DNA from 2 places in the Isoalcanivorax pacificus W11-5 genome. Region 2 is predicted to be linked to the other one. Evidence: predicted binding sites of a transcription regulator. Region 2 holds the regulator's gene; the other holds the start of a gene.
The links. The regulator LexA, encoded in region 2, represses DNA repair genes until DNA is damaged. The targets are predictions, from matches to a motif close to TACTGTNTANNTANACAGTA.

Region 1 (8,504 bases), 1.6 Mb from region 2:
CGCCTGCGTTGCCCTGATTGCCGGCATTGCCGCCGCCACCCGCCGGGCGCCCGGCACCGGGATTGTTGTTCGCCTGGCTCTCGTAGCCAGAAAAACCGTTGTCCTGGTTGCCATAGTTGTTGCCACCACCAGCGTAGTTGTCGCCACCACCGCCGCTGCGGCTGTCGAGCATCTGCATCTCGCTGGCAACAATTTCCGTGGTGTAGCGGTCCTGGCCATCCTGCCCCTGCCACTTGCGCGTGCGCAGGCTGCCCTCGATGTACACCTTCGAGCCTTTTTTCAGGTATTCACCGGCGATTTCACCGAGGCGATTGAAGAACACCACACGGTGCCATTCGGTGCGTTCCTGCATCTGCCCGGTCTGCTTGTCTTTCCAGCTTTCGCTGGTGGCGATGTTGACGTTGGTCACCGCACCGCCGCTGGGCAGGAAACGGGTTTCCGGGTCCGCACCCAGATTACCGATCAGAATTACCTTGTTTATGCCTCGTGCCATCTTGCCTCTCCGTCAACATTCATCCTGCACCTGCCTTGCTGCGGCAGGCGGATCATTGTGGCAGTTCACCACGGCTTTTCCCACTGCCGGCCCTGTATCAACGGCGATCACTGACAGCTCGCCGGGGCATTGGCCTACACCTGAGCGACGACATCGCCGCTCAGGCGCGTCAGCGCAGCCTCGTCAACACTGGCCGGGTCCACTTTCAGCAACGCAATACCCGCTTCCGGCAGCACCACCGCCTCGAGCACGCCGTCCACCGCCAGCAGTTCATTCACCCAGCGATCCGCCTCGCCGGCCGCGACCACCAGTGGCAAAACACGATTGTCGAGCTTTGCCAGGGGCGGCATGCCAAAGACCAGCAGCAGCCAGCCGGCAGTCAGCGCCGCAGCGGCCAGGAAAACGGTCTCCGGCCCATACTGCTGCAACAGCCAGCCGCCCAGCCCGCCGCCGACAAAGACCCCCAGAAACTGGCTGGAGGAGTAAATCCCCAGCGCCGTACCGCGTGTCCCCACCGGCGCAGCGCGCCCCACCAGCGACGGCAGCAGGGCCTCCAGCAGGTTGAAGCCAGTGAAAAAGACGAACAGCGCCAGTCCGAACCACCACAGACGGTCCCCAGCCAGGGCAAGCAATACCAGTGCCACCCCGAGCAACAGCACCGCCAGCGCCATCACCGGGCGCAGCCCGCGCCGCTCGGACGCGATAATCAACGGCACCATGGCCACGAAGCTGGCCAGGAAAACCACGAGATACAGCAGGCTGTGGCGGGCCAACGGCAGGCCCAGGCGTTCGGACAGCAGGCCCGGCACCACCACAAAGCAGGCGGTCAGCACTGCGTGCAATACGAAAATACCGCTGTTAAGGCGCAACAGCAGCGGGTCTTTGAGAATGCGCAGCAGGCGCGGCCCCAGCGGCAGTTGTGCCTCACGCACGCGCACGGCGGGATTCGGCACCCATGCCAGCGCCACCAGCAGGCCACCCACCGCCAGCAGCGAGGACAGCCAGAACAGGCCGGACAACCCCAGCCAGGTCGCCAGCAGCGGGCCGAGAATCAGCGCCAATACAAACGCGCCACCTACCGACATGCCCACCGCCGCCATGGCACGGGTGCGGTGTTGCTCGGACACCACATCCGCCACCAGCGCCATGATCACCGCCGCGACCGCGCCTGCTCCCTGCAGTGCCCGCCCCAGGATCACGCCCTGGATCGTCTCGGCCGTCGCCGCCACCACACCACCGCAGGCAAACAGCACTAGCCCGGCAAGGATCAGTGGCTTGCGGCCAAAACGGTCGGACAGCATGCCAAACGGCAGCTGCAGCAGCGCCTGCATCAGGCCATAGGCCCCGACCGCGAGACCGATCAGGAATGGCGTCGCCCCCGGCAGCGCCGCACCGAACACGGCGAACACCGGCAGGATCATGAACAGGCCGAACATACGCAGGGCAAAGATCGACGCCAGTGCTCCGGTCACCCTTATTTCGGTGCGGACCAGCGTGGATCGGGAGGAAGAGGTACTCATGTCTCAGGCCCGTCAGTACATGGCGTCACCCTGACACGGGCCGCGCCCGTGACCGGCCGCGAGCCCGGCCGGCGCCGGGCATCCTGCCGCCACCGCAGCCCGCGAGGAACATAGCCGGCCCGCGTACGCTGCGGCCGGAAGCCGCGCAGTGTAGCAGAAAGCATGTGTGCGAGGGCGTACACCGGGTAAATTGAATGGCCATCGAACTGGTGCTAAATTCGTCTCTGATCAGTTTTTCTTCTTAGGTATGCCTGATCACCGGTATAATGCGCTTCAGCCCGCGCTGGCCAGGCCACGCTGCTGGGGCAACAGGCATCACGCCTGATAAATACAAAAGCAGGGAACGTACTGAATGAGCTCTATCGGCAGTGATCACCAGGTATACGTCGCCGGCGGCCAGCAATTGCAGAACTCGCTGCTGGCCGAGTTTCTCAGCAAACAGGAGGTTGCCGCACGCAGTGTGAAGCGCGTGCAGGACGTCACCGCCGAGGAACTCTCCCCCTGCGCCCAGGCACTGTTTCTGGTGGATTTCAGTACGGTCGATATCAACGACACCATCAGTCATCTGCTGGACATCGACCAGGAAATCGACACTGAGCTGTTCATCGCGGTGTTCAACGTGGATGAGGAGGACTCGCTGTCCCGCCTCGCCGGCCTGCCGATGGTGAATGGCGGCTTCCTGCACGACTGTCCGCAGGAACTGCTGCTCAAGGGTATCAGGGCCATGTTCGACGGCGAGCTGTGGCTGCCGCGCAAGGTGCTGCAGCAATACCTGATGAAGAGCCGCGCCTTCAACAAGACCTTTTCCCGCAGCGAGGTGAACCTGACCGACCGCGAAGTGGAAGTGCTCAAGGTCATGGCCACCGGCGCCAAGAACTCGGATATCGCCCGCAGCCTGAACCTGAGCCCGCACACCATCAAGACGCACATCTACAACATCTTCAAGAAAATCAACGCCTCCAACCGCCTGCAAGCGGTGAACTGGGCCCAGGAAAACCTCTGATTTACGGACCACTGAGTGGGTAGCGCCCATGGCGAAACCCACCACGTCCAGGCACAGCATCACACCCGCCAGCCGGGCTGAACCACCCGCCTCCAAACGGCGGACGTCACCTCGCCCTGCCGCCGCATCAGGGTCATGACAGCTCCTGTCAGCAGCCCGCCTGCCCCCGTAGCGCGGTGCTGCCAATCATCCTATACTGCCCTGTCATTTTGGCCAGTAGTGTAGTATCTCGATGGACAAGATCCTGGTGCGTGGCGCACGCACACACAATCTCAAGAACGTCGACCTGGATATTCCCCGCGACAAGCTGGTGGTGATTACTGGCCTGTCCGGCTCCGGCAAGTCTTCACTCGCTTTCGACACCCTGTATGCCGAAGGCCAACGCCGCTATGTGGAGTCGCTCTCCACCTACGCACGGCAGTTCCTGTCGATGATGGAAAAACCCGATGTGGATCACATCGAGGGCCTGTCACCGGCGATTTCCATCGAGCAGAAATCCACCAGCCACAACCCGCGCTCGACCGTCGGCACCATCACCGAGATCTACGATTACCTGCGCCTGCTGTTCGCCCGCGCCGGCGAGCCGCGTTGCCCGGAGCACAAGGTCCCGCTGGCGGCGCAGACGGTGAGCCAGATGGTCGATCAGGTGCTGGCGCAGCCGGAGGGCAGCAGGCTGATGTTGCTGGCGCCGGTGGTGCGTGACAAGAAAGGCGAACACCTGCACCTGTTTGACCAGTTGCGTGCGCAGGGTTTTGTCCGGGCACGCGTCAACGGCCGCGTGACCGACCTGGATGACGTCCCGGCGCTGGACAAGAAAAAGAAGCACACCATCGAAGTGGTCGTGGACCGTTTCAAGGTCCGCGATGATTTGCAGAATCGTCTGGCGGAATCCTTTGAGACCGCGCTGGAACTGGCCGACGGCATTGCCGTTGTGGCACCCATGGAAGGCAGTGGTGATGAGCAGGTGTTCTCCGCCCGCTTTGCCTGCCCGCACTGCGGCTACAGCATCCCGGAACTGGAACCCCGCCTGTTTTCCTTCAACAACCCGGCCGGCGCCTGCCCCACCTGCGACGGCCTGGGCGTGCGCCAGTTCTTTGATGAAGAGAAAGTCGTGCTTTCACCCACCTCGTCCCTGTCCGAAGGGGCGATTCGTGGCTGGGACCGCCGCAACGTGTATTACTTCCAGATGCTGACGTCACTGGCCACGCACCTGGCGTTTGATATCGACACACCGTTCAACAAGCTGTCGAAGATCGCACGCAAGAAAATACTGTACGGCACCGGCAATGACCCGGTGGAGTTCCGTTATCTCAACGACCGGGGCGACATCGTCAAGCGCTATCATCCGTTCGAGGGCATCATTCCGAACATGGAGAGGCGCTATCGGGAAACCGAGTCCGACGCCGTGCGCGAAGACCTGGCTGCGTTTCTCAGCACCTCCGACTGCACGGACTGCCACGGTTCACGTCTGCGCGAGGCGGCCCGCAATGTGTTTGTGGACAACCGCTCGCTGCCGGATCTGGTGCGGTTGCCGGTGGGCAAGTCCTGCGACTATTTTGGCAAGCTGAAACTGGCCGGCCACAAGGGCGAGATCGCCGACAAGATCCTCAAGGAAATCCGCGAGCGCCTGCAGTTCCTGGTCAATGTGGGGCTGGACTACCTGTCGCTGGCCCGCAATGCCGATACGCTTTCCGGTGGTGAAGCGCAGCGCATCCGCCTGGCATCGCAGATCGGTGCCGGCCTGGTCGGCGTGATGTACGTGCTGGACGAGCCGTCCATTGGCCTGCACCAGCGCGACAATGAACGCCTGCTCGAAACCCTCAACCGGCTGCGCGATCTCGGCAACACCGTGATTGTGGTGGAGCACGACGAAGACGCCATCCGCAGCGCAGACTACGTCATTGATATCGGCCCCGGTGCCGGCGTCCACGGCGGCCAGGTGATTGCCCAGGGCACGGCGAAGCAGATCGCGGCGAACCGGAAATCGGTGACCGGCGATTATCTCTCCGGCCGCAAGCAGATTGCCGTCCCGAAGCAACGCACCGCCGCCGGCAAGGACTGGCTGACCCTCAGCGGCGCCAGTGGCAACAACCTCAAGGACGTGACACTGAAACTGCCTGTCGGGCTGTTCACCTGTGTCACGGGTGTATCCGGCTCGGGCAAATCCACGCTGATCAACAACACCCTGTACCCGGAAGCCGCCACCCACCTGAATGGCGCCACCACGATAAAGGCCGCACCCCATACCGGCATCAAGGGGCTGGACCATTTCGACAAGGTCATCGACATTGACCAGAGCCCGATCGGCCGCACACCGCGCTCGAACCCGGCCACCTACACCGGCCTGTTCACGCCGATCCGGGATCTGTTTGCCGGTACCCAGGAAGCCCGTTCAAGGGGCTACAAAGCCGGCCGCTTCAGCTTCAACGTGCGCGGCGGCCGCTGCGAGGCCTGCCAGGGCGATGGCGTCATCAAGGTGGAGATGCACTTCCTGCCGGATATCTATGTCCCCTGTGAGGTCTGCCACGGCAAGCGCTACAACCGTGAAACGCTGGAGATCCACTACAAGGGCAAGAACATCTTCGAAGTGCTGGCGATGACGGTGGAAGACGCCCGCGAGTTCTTCGACGCGGTGCCGGCGCTGGCGCGCAAGCTGCAAACGCTGATCGATGTGGGCCTGAGCTATATCACCCTCGGCCAGGCTGCCACCACGCTCTCCGGCGGTGAAGCCCAGCGGGTGAAGCTGGCCCGCGAGCTGTCCAAGCGCGACACCGGCCGTACGCTGTATATCCTTGATGAGCCGACCACCGGGCTGCACTTCCACGATATCCAGCAACTGCTGGGCGTGCTGTTCCGGCTGCGCGAGCACGGCAACACCATCGTGGTAATCGAACATAACCTGGACGTGATCAAGACCGCCGACTGGCTCATCGATCTCGGACCGGAAGGCGGCGATGGTGGTGGCGAGATCATTGCCGAAGGTACGCCGGAAGACGTTGCCAGGGTAAAGGCCAGCCACACCGGCCGCTTCCTCAAGACAATGCTCAAGCAATAGCATTCAGGCGGGCCGGGGCCCGCCCATAAAAAGAAAACGTCAATCGACACACAAGGGGAAACGACGTGCGAAAGTATGCGCTGACAGCCCTGTGCAGCATCACGCTGCTGCAGGGATGCACCATCGCCAAACAGTTTGCGGAAGGCGTGCGCTGTGATGGCTATTGCCTGAAAGACTACCCGGGTGAAACGCTGAATGTTCAGCGACATGATCAGCTGGTGATCCTGCCACCGCTTTACACGCTGTCGATCCGCCAGGGCAATGACGAGGAAGTCAGCACACAAAGCGGCTTCAACGACACGTTTGGCAAGGCGTTCGCCACCGAAACCCTTGGTGCGGCACGCTCTTATGAAATCGAACAGCGTTATGTGCCACTGGCCGGGCTGATCAACCCGGCCTTCGACAACGAGCCGGCCTTGCGCCAGCTCCATGACGATCTCTGGGCACAGGACGAGGACCCGGAAGCCATTCGCGATACCACACCGCTCTATGGTCTTGGTGCTCCCGAGATCATTGATCCGGTGGCCACGCGGCAACTGACACTGCCGCCCTGGCCGGAAGAAGCCTTCGGAGACGCCTGCTGCGTACTGCTGATGCGTGTGAACGGCTGGAGCTATACCCGTGGCGCGGCGGCTGCCAACACCGGCATGGCGGTCGCCTTCAGCGTCCTGCCGGGCGGCAGCGGCTACATTCCGCCGAGCAGTGATGTAGTGGCCGATGCTGCGGTGGTGCGCCTGGAAGATAACGTCGTCATCTGGTCTGCACGTTATATCGGCCCGACCAACCCTGTTGCCATGCGGCGACTGCTCTCGCCCTACTTCAGCAAGGTCTACAACGCCAACGCCTCACTGCCCCGACAAACTGTGAACTGATGCTGGCATGGGCAGACACACCGCAGCGTCCACTCAGCCGCTGCGTTCTGTCCGGGCCGCCGGGCCCGCCACGCATCATTCATATGTGATAAACCCCACAAAAAAGCCGGGCATTGCCCGGCTTTTTTGTATTGATCCGTGTGCCTGAAGCCTTACTCGGCTTCCGCCTCGGCTGCTACGGCGCCTTCCGGACGGTCCACCAGCTCAACGTACGCCATCGGCGCGTTGTCGCCTGCGCGGAAGCCCATTTTCAGGACGCGCATGTAACCACCGGGACGCTCTTTATAGCGCGGGCCCAGGTCGTTGAACAGGATGCCCACGGCTTCCTTGGAGCGGGTCCGGGAGAACGCCAGACGACGGTTCGCCACGGAGTCTTCCTTGGCCAGGGTGATCAGGGGTTCAGCCACACGACGCAGTTCCTTGGCTTTCGGCAAGGTGGTCTTGATGGCTCCGTGTTCGAACAGCGACACCGCCATATTGCGGAGCATCGCCTGGCGATGCGCGCTGGTCCGGTTGAATTTTCTGCCACTTTTGCGATGACGCATGGTTCCGGTTCCTTAAGATTCGGGGCGTCTCACGACGCCCGCACACTGCTATATATGTTGAATGTGCCGCTTAACGCAGTTTGTGCGTCAGGCGGTCATCGTCGCGCAGACTTGCCGGCGGCCAGCTTTCCAGGCGCATGCCCAGGGACAAGCCTTTGGATGCCAGCACGTCTTTAATCTCGGTCAGCGACTTTTTGCCCAGGTTCGGGGTCTTCAGCAGCTCTACTTCGGTACGTTGTACCAGGTCACCGATGTAGTAGATGTTTTCCGCTTTCAGACAGTTCGCCGAACGCACGGTCAGTTCCAGATCGTCAACCGGACGCAGCAGGATCGGATCAACTTCCTCACGCTCCTGTTTCGGCTCCGGCTTGCGGTCCTGCTCCAGGTCGACGAATACGGCGATCTGTTGCTGCAGGATGGTCGCGGCGGAACGAATGGCATCTTCAGGATCGATGGTGCCATTGGTTTCCAGATCGATAACCAGTTTGTCCAGGTCGGTGCGCTGTTCAACCCGCGCGGCTTCCACCACGTAGGCCACGCGCAGCACCGGGCTGTAGCTGGCGTCCAGTTGCAGACGGCCAATGCCACGGGTTTCGTCTTCATCGCTCTGGCGCGCGTCAGCCGGCACGTAACCGCGACCACGGGTGATCTTGAGCTTCATTTTCAGCTCGGTATCACCGGTGATGTTGCAGATCACGTGATCCGGGTTGACGATCTCAACGCTATGGTCGCGCTGGATATCGCCGGCGGTCACAACGCCCGGGCCTTTCTTGCTCAGGTCCAGGATCACTTCATCGCGATCGTTCATGCGCAGCGCCACACCTTTCAGGTTCAGCAGGATGTTGATCACATCCTCCTGGACACCTTCCACGGTGGAGTACTCGTGCTGCACACCATCGATCTCGACTTCGGTAATCGCGGCACCGTACATGCTGGACAGCAGGATACGGCGCAGCGCGGTACCCAGGGTGTGGCCGAAACCACGCTCGAGGGGCTCCAGCACAACCTTTGCATGA
Region 2 (8,504 bases):
CTGATTGCCTTCCGCTCGATCCGGGCGGTGCTCTGTATCCTGATCCCGCTGGGCCTGACGTCAGTGCTGTGCCAGGCGCTGATGACCTGGATGGGCATCGGCGTGAAAGTCGCGACATTGCCGGTCATCGCGCTGGGTGTCGGCATTGGTGTGGATTACGGCATCTATATCTACAGCAAGCTGGAAGAGTATCTGAAGGCGGGTCTGCCGCTGGAAGAAGCCTATTCCGAAACGCTGAAAACCACCGGCAAGGCCGTTGCATTCACTGGCCTGGCATTGGCGGTGGGTGTGGTGTTCTGGGTGTTCTCGTCGATCAAGTTCCAGGCCGACATGGGCATTCTGCTCACCTTCATGTTCCTCTGGAACATGATCGGTGCGCTCTGGCTGCTGCCGGCACTGGCCCGCTTCCTGCTCAAACACGAGCAAAAGGCCAGCTAACCGCTCCGCACCCCACAGAAGGGCCGGCTCATGCCGGCCCTTCTGCTTTCTCCTGCCCGCAATGCCTCGCCACCCGCAGCTACGGCGCCCCGGCGCGCCGTTGTATATAATGCGCGCCATTCGCCACCACGGAGCCTCTCATGCTGTACCAGATCGCCCGCCCGTTGCTGTTTTCCCTGCCCGAAGAGACTGTGCACGAACTGACGCTGGCGATGCTGCGCAAGGGGCTGGGCCGATTATACCCGGTCAGCGTGCCGGCGATGCCGGTGGAGGTGATGGGGCTGCGGTTTCCGAATCCGGTGGGGCTTGCGGCGGGCCTGGACAAGAACGGTGACTGCGTGGACGGCCTGGCCAGCCTGGGCTTCGGGTTTGTCGAAGTGGGCACGGTGACGCCGCGTCCGCAACCGGGCAATCCCAAACCACGCATGTTCCGGCTGCCGGCGGCCTCGGCCCTGATCAACCGCATGGGGTTCAACAACCGGGGTGTGGACTATCTGGTCAAGGCCGTCGCCACGCGCCGCTTCGAGGGTGTCCTGGGTATCAATATCGGCAAGAACGCCAGCACGCCGGTAGAACAGGCGGTGGATGACTACCTGTACTGCCTGGACCGGGTGCATACCGAGGCCAGCTATGTGGTGGTGAACGTGTCCTCGCCGAACACGCCGGGCCTGCGTACGCTGCAGCACGGTGACGCGCTGGAGTCGTTGCTGGGCACCCTGCGTGAACGCCAGACCGCACTGGACCAGCGTGCCGGCCGCCGGGTGCCGCTGGTGATCAAGATCGCACCGGACAACGATGCCGAGGCGATGGGCGTGATGGCGGAAGCCCTGGTACGCCATGGCATTGATGGCGTCACGGTGGGCAATACCACGATCACGCGCCCGCACGTGGAAGCGCTGCCGCACGGCACCGAACAGGGCGGCCTCAGCGGGCAGCCGCTGAAGCCCCTGGCGGATCAGGCGCTGTCGAGCATGGTGAAGGCACTGGACGGGCGCATGCCGGTCATCGGGGTGGGTGGCATCCTGACCGGCGAGGACGCGGCAGACAAACAGCGTCTGGGTGCCCCGCTGGTACAGGTCTACACCGGCCTGATCTACCGTGGGCCGGCGCTGGTGGCGGAATCGGTCCGGGCGATGCAGAAGGTGGCTTGAAGAGGTTCGTTTTTCAGCATCGCATTAAAAAGGGCCCTGGAGGGGCCCTGGAGAGCGCTTGACGCGCGTCGTGGTGAACAGGTTGTGGAGCCAAAAAATCGTACCGGGCGGGGAATCAGCCCAGGTTCTTCAGATTCTGCACGCTGGCCACACCCACGTAGCCGTTGATATGGTCGGTACGGCCTTCGCGCCAGCCGTTGATCCAGCTTGAGCGGGACATGAGGGCATCGAATGGGCAGAGATCCTGGGATTTGCCATGTAAGCCGGCATGGTAGCCTCGAGAATAAGCGCGGTTGGTCCGATCGCGTTTCTGTCTTTTCATCTACTGTTCCCCTTTCCTGGTAGCAGTAATCCAAGTGAAAGCTGAGGCGCATGAAGGCTTGCCCGGAGAGGCCGGGCGGGAGGCCGTCATGGCGATGTGTGCGATTCCAGTATGGGAACGCAGCACGGGCAGGTCGAATATCGAGTTGTCATATGCCGGTGCGTGGTTAGGCATATGCTGAATAACCGGTGTTCACTCAAGATTGATTGAAGCGCTATTCAACTACTTGCAGCGGATTTGTTATGGAATTTGTCATTACCTGCATGCCTGGCCTGGCGCCATTGCTGCAACGCGAACTGACCGGCCTCGGCCTGGCGACGACGGAGCAGGGCGGCGCTGCGGTACGGCTGGAGGGCGGGGTACAGGCCGCGATGCGTGTATGCCTCTGGTCCCGCGTGGCCGAGCGTGTACTGCTGCCCGTGGCGCGGCACGAGGGGGCTCCGGAGCAGGCCGCTGATGTACTGGCGCAGGTGTTTGACTGGGCCACGCATACGCGGGATGTACGGCGTCTCCATGTACGGGTGGACCACGAACGTGGTGTGCGTGGGGATAACCGTGTCACCCGCAGCCGTTTTTTGCGTCAGGCACCGACCGCCATGGCGCCGTCGGACCAGGCTGCCGGTGCGCTCTGCCTGCGCATGAGCGTGGGCGAGACGCACAGCGAGCTGTTCGTGGATTTCAGTGGCGAATCCCTGCAGCGGCGCGGCTACCGTCTTGAGGGAGGCCTGGCGCCGCTGCGCGAGACGCTGGCAGCGGCGATGCTGATCGCTGCAGGCTGGCCCGGTGACGGTACCCCGGTACTGCTGGACCCTTTCTGTGGCAGCGGCACGCTGCTGGTGGAAGCGGCCGGCATGCTGTTACAGCATGCCCCCGGATTGCTGCGGGATGAATATGGCTTGCTGCACTGGCCGGGCACCGACCTCAGCGTGTGGCGAGAACTGCGCGATGAAGCACAGGCGGCCAGGCGTGAACCGCCGCCGGGCCTGTCGTTGAAGGGTTTTGATGCTGACGCATCCGTCCTGCATCAGGCGCGTGCCAATGCCGAGCGCGCTGGCGTCGGCGCGCTGATTCATCTGGAACGTCGAGAACTCGGTGCGCTGCGTGCACGGGATTTTGCCGGTGATAAAGGCCTGGTCGTGACCAATCCGCCCTGGGGCGAGCGGCTGGAGGAACAGCAGCGTGCCGGCTGGCTGTATTATGCGCTCGGCCAGGTGCTGGGACGTCTGGCGCCGCACTGGCACGCGCTGGTGGTGGCGAGCCAGGTCGAAGCGCTGGACCGCAGCGGGATGCAGATGCTGGAAAGCTGGCGCGTGCGCAACGGCCCGATGCAGGTCTACCTGCGGCGCATGACGCCGCAGCGCAAAGTGCCGCCACCGCCATTGCAGGTAGTTGGCGAAGCGGCCTTTGATGTGCCGGAACCGGCCCAGGCGCTGGTGAACCGGCTGCGCAAGAACAGCAGGCAGTTGCGGCGCTGGCTGGACCAGTCCGGCGTACAGGCCTATCGGCTGTATGACCGTGATCTGCCGGAGTTCAATTTCTCCATTGATATTTACGGCGACAAGGCACTGGTGCAGGAATACGCGCCGCCGAAGACCATCGACGAACAGGCCGCCGCACAGCGGCGCACGCTGGCGGTGAGCGCGGTACGCGCGGCGTTGGGGGTACACCGCGAACAGGTATTCCTGCGCACCCGCAGCCAGCAGAAAGGCAAGGGCCAGTACCAGAAGCTGGATCAGGGTAGTGACTATCATGTGGTCACGGAAGGCGAAGCACGGCTGCTGATCAACCTGCGCGATTACCTCGACAGCGGGTTGTTCCTGGACCATCGCCCGATGCGCCTGCGGCTGGGTGAGGAAGCGCGCGGCAAACGGTTTCTCAACCTGTTCGGCTACACCGGTGCGGCGTCTGTGCATGCGGCACTGGGAGGCGCCTCGCGCACAGTGACTGTGGATGCATCACGTCGCTACCTGGACTGGGCCGGCTGCAATCTGGCCGCGAACGGGTTTGGCATGCGGCAGCATGAACTGGTGCGTGCCGATGTCCGGCAGTGGGTGGAGGACACGCCGCAGCAATTTGACCTGATTTTTTGTGACCCGCCGACGTTCTCGAACAACAAGAGCCGGGATGATTTTGTCGTCCAGCGCGACCACGGTGATCTGATCCGTGCCTTGATGAAGCGGCTGGAGCCCGGCGGCACGCTCTATTTTTCCTGTAATTTCCGTCGCTTTGAGCTGGAGGAAAATATTCGCCGCTGGTATGTGGTGGAAGATATTACGCGCTGGAGCATTCCGCCGGATTTCAGTCGCAACGAGCGCATTCACCATTGCTACAGGATTACCCACGGCCATGAAGATTGAGCTGCTGACCACGCTCGGTTGCCATCTGTGCGAGCAGGCAGAAGCCCTGCTGCGGCAGGCACTGCCGATGGCGCAGATCGAGAAGATTGATATTGCCGAGGAGGATGCGCTGATCGAAGCGTACGGTGAACGCATCCCGGTGGTGCGCTATGCCGGGCGTGAACTGGACTGGCCGTTCGGATTGCTGGATGTGAGGGAGCGGTTGGTGCGCGAGTAATGCACCGGCGTGATGGAGCGGGATCCACCTACAATGCAACCCCGAACATCCGGCAGCTGTTCCGGTAAGTGGCGTCGGCCACCTGCTGCACGTCCTCTCCCCGGCATTCGGCGAGCCGCTTCACAATCCACGGTAGCAGCGACGGTTCATTGCGTCCTTTGACGGGCGGTTTTTCCGGCAGGTCACGGGGCAACAGATACGGGCCGTCGGTTTCCACCAGCAGGCGATCTGCGGGGATGTTATGCACCAGCGCCTGCAGCGTACCGCCGCGCCGTTCATCGCATAACCAGCCGGTGATGCCGATGTGGCAATCCATGTCCAGATAATCGAACAGTTCCCGTTGCGTGCCGGTAAAACAGTGCACCACGGCATCGGGGAGCTGATCGCGCTGTTCACGCAGAATAGGCAGAAAGCGCGCATGCGCATCGCGCTGGTGCAGAAAAACCGGCTTCTGTTGTGTGACGGCGAGTGCCAGTTGCGCGGCGAAGGCCTTTTCCTGCATGGCGCGGGGAGAAAAATCGCGATTGAAATCGAGCCCGGTTTCGCCAATGGCCCGTACCTGTTCAGCGCGGGTGAGGGCGTCGAGTTCACTGAGCAGGGCCGGCGTGAACGCGCTGGCCTGATGAGGGTGCAGGCCAGCGGTGCAGAACAGCGTGTCATGTTGCCGTGCCAGTTCCAGCGCCTGCCGGCTGCTGTCCGCGTCGGTCCCTGTGATCAGTTGCCAGCGCACACCCACCGCGCGGGCGCGTTCAAGCACGTCATCCAGATCAGGGCGAAAGCGTTTGTCGGTGAGGTTGATACCGATATCGGCGAGCGGGTGTGTCATGGGGCGTGTGTGGGTCCGGTCTGTGTGTGCAGGGCGTCGTGCAGGGCGTCACGCAGGGTATCACGCAGGGTGTCACGCAGAGTATCGACCCGGCGTCGATTGGTGCCGAAGTCGTAATATCCCACACGCGAGGCCGAGCGTACCTCAACCCGGCCATCGTCGTGCAGATAAAAGTCCACGTCATCGGTAAAGCGCAGCAGGCGGGTCGTGAATGTCGCGTGCAGCCTGCGTTCATCCGGCTGTGTCCAGGTGACGCGGGGCAGGTTGTCCAGCATGGTGACCAGTGCTGTTCTGGCGCTTTCCATGGTGTCGCCGGCCTGCAGGGCAGGCACAGCATGCCGCGCATTGTCGGCGAGGCTGGACACACAATTGGGGGACTCAGGGCAGGGTGGGAGCAGCGGCTCTGCCACGGCCTTCGCTAACGAGGCCGTGCAGAGCAGAAGGACAGCCAGCCGTGCCTTACACCGCATCGCGGATCAGGCCGACGAACACGCCCTCGATGACCAGTTGATCCGGTGACACACGAATCGGCGTGTAGTCCTCGTTGGCGGGCATCAGGGTGGCGCCCTGCGGGCTCAGCTTGAGGGTTTTCACGGTCACGTCGTCGTCCAGCCGGGCGACCACGATCTGGCCAGACCGGGCGACGCTGGTCTTGCGCACGGCAATCAGGTCACCGTCAAAAATGCCGGCATCCTTCATGCTGTCGCCCTGGACGCGCAGCAGATAGGTGGGGCGCTGCCGGAACAGGCCCTGCGGTACCGGCACGCTGCGTTCGACGTTTTCCACTGCCTCGATCGGCACCCCGGCGGCGACGCGGCCGATCACCGGCAGTTCATCATCCGGCCACAGGGCGGCGTTCAGCAGCTGGATGCCGCGCGAGCGATCATTGTGCAGCCGGACACAGCCCTTGCGCTCCAGTGCACGCAGGTGGTCCGATGCGGCGTTCTTGGACTGGAACCCCATCAGCTCGGCCAGCTCGGCCCGGGTCGGTGCCATGCCGGTGTCGTTCTGGAACTGACGGATGCAGTCGAGTACCTGTTGCTGACGAACTGTAAGCTTCTCGCTCATAAGCCTGTCCTCATGCGTTGACTGGATGCTAGCACAGCCACTGTCGAAATGAACAGTGCCTTTTGATCAGCCCCGAGGCGGAACGCACCGGTCATCAGGAGAGGATGGATGGCGTTGAACAGGCCTGCCGCAGGTCATAGGATTTGCCCCCGGATCAGTGGCAGACTTGTCGGGTGTGCACGCGTGTACGAATGTCTCGCTGTGATTCCGGCCGGCTCCGATATAAGTAATCCTAATCAACGGGTTAGCTTATAAAGATTGCGCCGGGCCACGCCACGTGGGGCGGGGCAGTGTGATCCGGTTCGCAGAGTGATCTGTGATGTACGCAGCATGCCGGCTGTGCGACGCATTGGGGTTGTGGCGGAACAGCGTGGTGTGCCAGCGGTGATTGCCGTCACTTGGTCAGGTGGCGGTCCTGAAAACCCGGGGGGGTTGAACACAGTGGTAATGAAAGCAGTGGAACGTGCCATCTACACGCCGGATCGCATCCGGCGTCTGGTGTCTGGCGTGCCGTTCTTCAATGAAATACTGCGGCAGGATGCGGCCCAGTTCGATGTGCTGCTGGAACGTTGCGAATTGCTCGAGGCGGGCAGCGGCGATGTGGTGATTCGCCAGGGGGGCAGCGACAGCGGCCTGTACTTTCTGTTGCGTGGCCAGCTTGCGGTGCTCGCCGACGCATCGCCCGGGCCGGGCACAGCGCCGAAAGTGCTCAATCATATTTCTCCCGGCGAAGTGTTCGGCACCTTGTCGATGCTGCGTGATACGCCGCGCACTGCAACGATCTGTGTCGATGCGGCGACACGCGAAGCGGTGCTGGCGCGGATCGATTTTGTCTTCTTCAGCAACATCACGGATTTTTCCGTGTTCACGCTGCCGACCAAGCTGGCCTTCTATCACATGGTGGTGCACAACATCCGCTGGACGCTGGAAGTGAACCGCATGCAGGAGCCTCACCACGAGGTGGTGTCGCTGCTGCGCAAGGTGCCGGTCTTCAGCGGCGAACGGGGATCGCAGGCGGAACTGGTGGCGCTGCATCAGCAGGCGCACATACTGGCCGATCTGCTGTGCCGCTGGAACGGTACGCCGGCATCGACCGGCGCGCTGGGGTAGGCCGGGCCGGACGCGCTGCAACAGGCTGGCCTCAGCTGCGCCGGATTTTCACCGCCAGGACATCACAGTGCGCACCGGGCACCACGCCTCGGGCGGTGGAGCCGAGCAGCAGGGCCAGGCCGCTGCGGGTGTGGCTGCCGATCACGATCAGGTCGGCGCACAGCACATCGGCCTTTTCCTGAATGGTCTTTTCGATGGACCCGAGTTCCACATGGACCCTGTCCGGGGGAATGGAGAATTCGGTCGCATAGCGGTTCACGTTCTCCCGTGCCTGGTCCATCAGGCTGCTTTGCAGTTCGGTGACGTCCATCGGCACGTCGGCGCCATACGCCAGCGCCAGCGGCTCGATCACGTGCAGCAGGTGCAGACGGCCGCCGCCGGTGCAGGCGATGGAGAGTGCGCGGGTCAGGATATGCCGCGATTCCTCGCTGCCATCGATGGCGACCAGTACATCCCGGTAACTCTCACTCATCTGATGTCTCCCGCCGGCCTTTGCCCGGCATCAGGCCTGTCTCCACGACGTTTTCATCGGCTCCGCCATCATCTCAGTGAACGATTCCGCCTGTCCACATCCACGGAAGCTTGCCGTCCGGGGTGGCTGCGGTGGTATAAAGCAGCCGCGAGAGCACGCGGCATCGGCCGTGGCGGGGCCGCAAAGGCTGCCCGGCAGGTGCTGGCGAGGTGGTGCCTGGACAGGCTCGCCTTGACCTCGGCGGTGGCCGCTTGCGTAAATAGGCGGCCGCCGGACAGGAGCCGGCGGGTCGCGCCAGGGCAAATACCGGGCGCATAACCGAGAGCTGAGTGCAGAAAACTGATGGCCAAATCGCTTGTGATTGTTGAGTCGCCGGCCAAGGCGAAGACCATTAACCGCTATCTGGGCGACGATTTCATCGTCAAGTCCAGCGTGGGCCACGTGCGTGACCTGCCGGTGAGTGGCGGCGCCAAGAGCAGCCCCAGTGAGCGGGCCAAAGAGGCGGCCTACACCCGCTCGCTGCCGCCAGAGGAGCGCGAGCGC

Region 1: uvrA (excinuclease ABC subunit UvrA) is a predicted target of LexA. The motif match lies at 3,216-3,235, and genes of this name have one in related genera.

The regions. Positions count from the first base shown of each region.
Region 1 covers NZ_CP004387.1:627,745-636,248, reverse strand. Annotated here, with positions in the region: gene ssb (single-stranded DNA-binding protein) at 1-493, opposite strand, end outside; gene S7S_RS03015 (MFS transporter) at 628-2,013, opposite strand; gene S7S_RS03010 (response regulator transcription factor) at 2,366-3,016, shown strand; gene uvrA (excinuclease ABC subunit UvrA) at 3,249-6,071, shown strand; gene S7S_RS03000 (hypothetical protein) at 6,137-6,943, shown strand; gene rplQ (50S ribosomal protein L17) at 7,096-7,488, opposite strand; gene S7S_RS02990 (DNA-directed RNA polymerase subunit alpha) at 7,559-8,504, opposite strand, start outside.
Region 2 covers NZ_CP004387.1:2,259,504-2,268,007, reverse strand. Annotated here, with positions in the region: gene S7S_RS10295 (efflux RND transporter permease subunit) at 1-438, shown strand, start outside; gene S7S_RS10290 (quinone-dependent dihydroorotate dehydrogenase) at 579-1,589, shown strand; gene rmf (ribosome modulation factor) at 1,705-1,911, opposite strand; gene rlmKL (bifunctional 23S rRNA (guanine(2069)-N(7))-methyltransferase RlmK/23S rRNA (guanine(2445)-N(2))-methyltransferase RlmL) at 2,154-4,268, shown strand; gene S7S_RS10275 (glutaredoxin family protein) at 4,258-4,485, shown strand; gene S7S_RS10270 (TatD family hydrolase) at 4,514-5,311, opposite strand; gene S7S_RS10265 (DUF1499 domain-containing protein) at 5,308-5,721, opposite strand; gene lexA (transcriptional repressor LexA) at 5,771-6,379, opposite strand; gene S7S_RS10255 (cyclic nucleotide-binding domain-containing protein) at 6,827-7,489, shown strand; gene S7S_RS10250 (universal stress protein) at 7,521-7,961, opposite strand; gene topA (type I DNA topoisomerase) at 8,304-8,504, shown strand, end outside.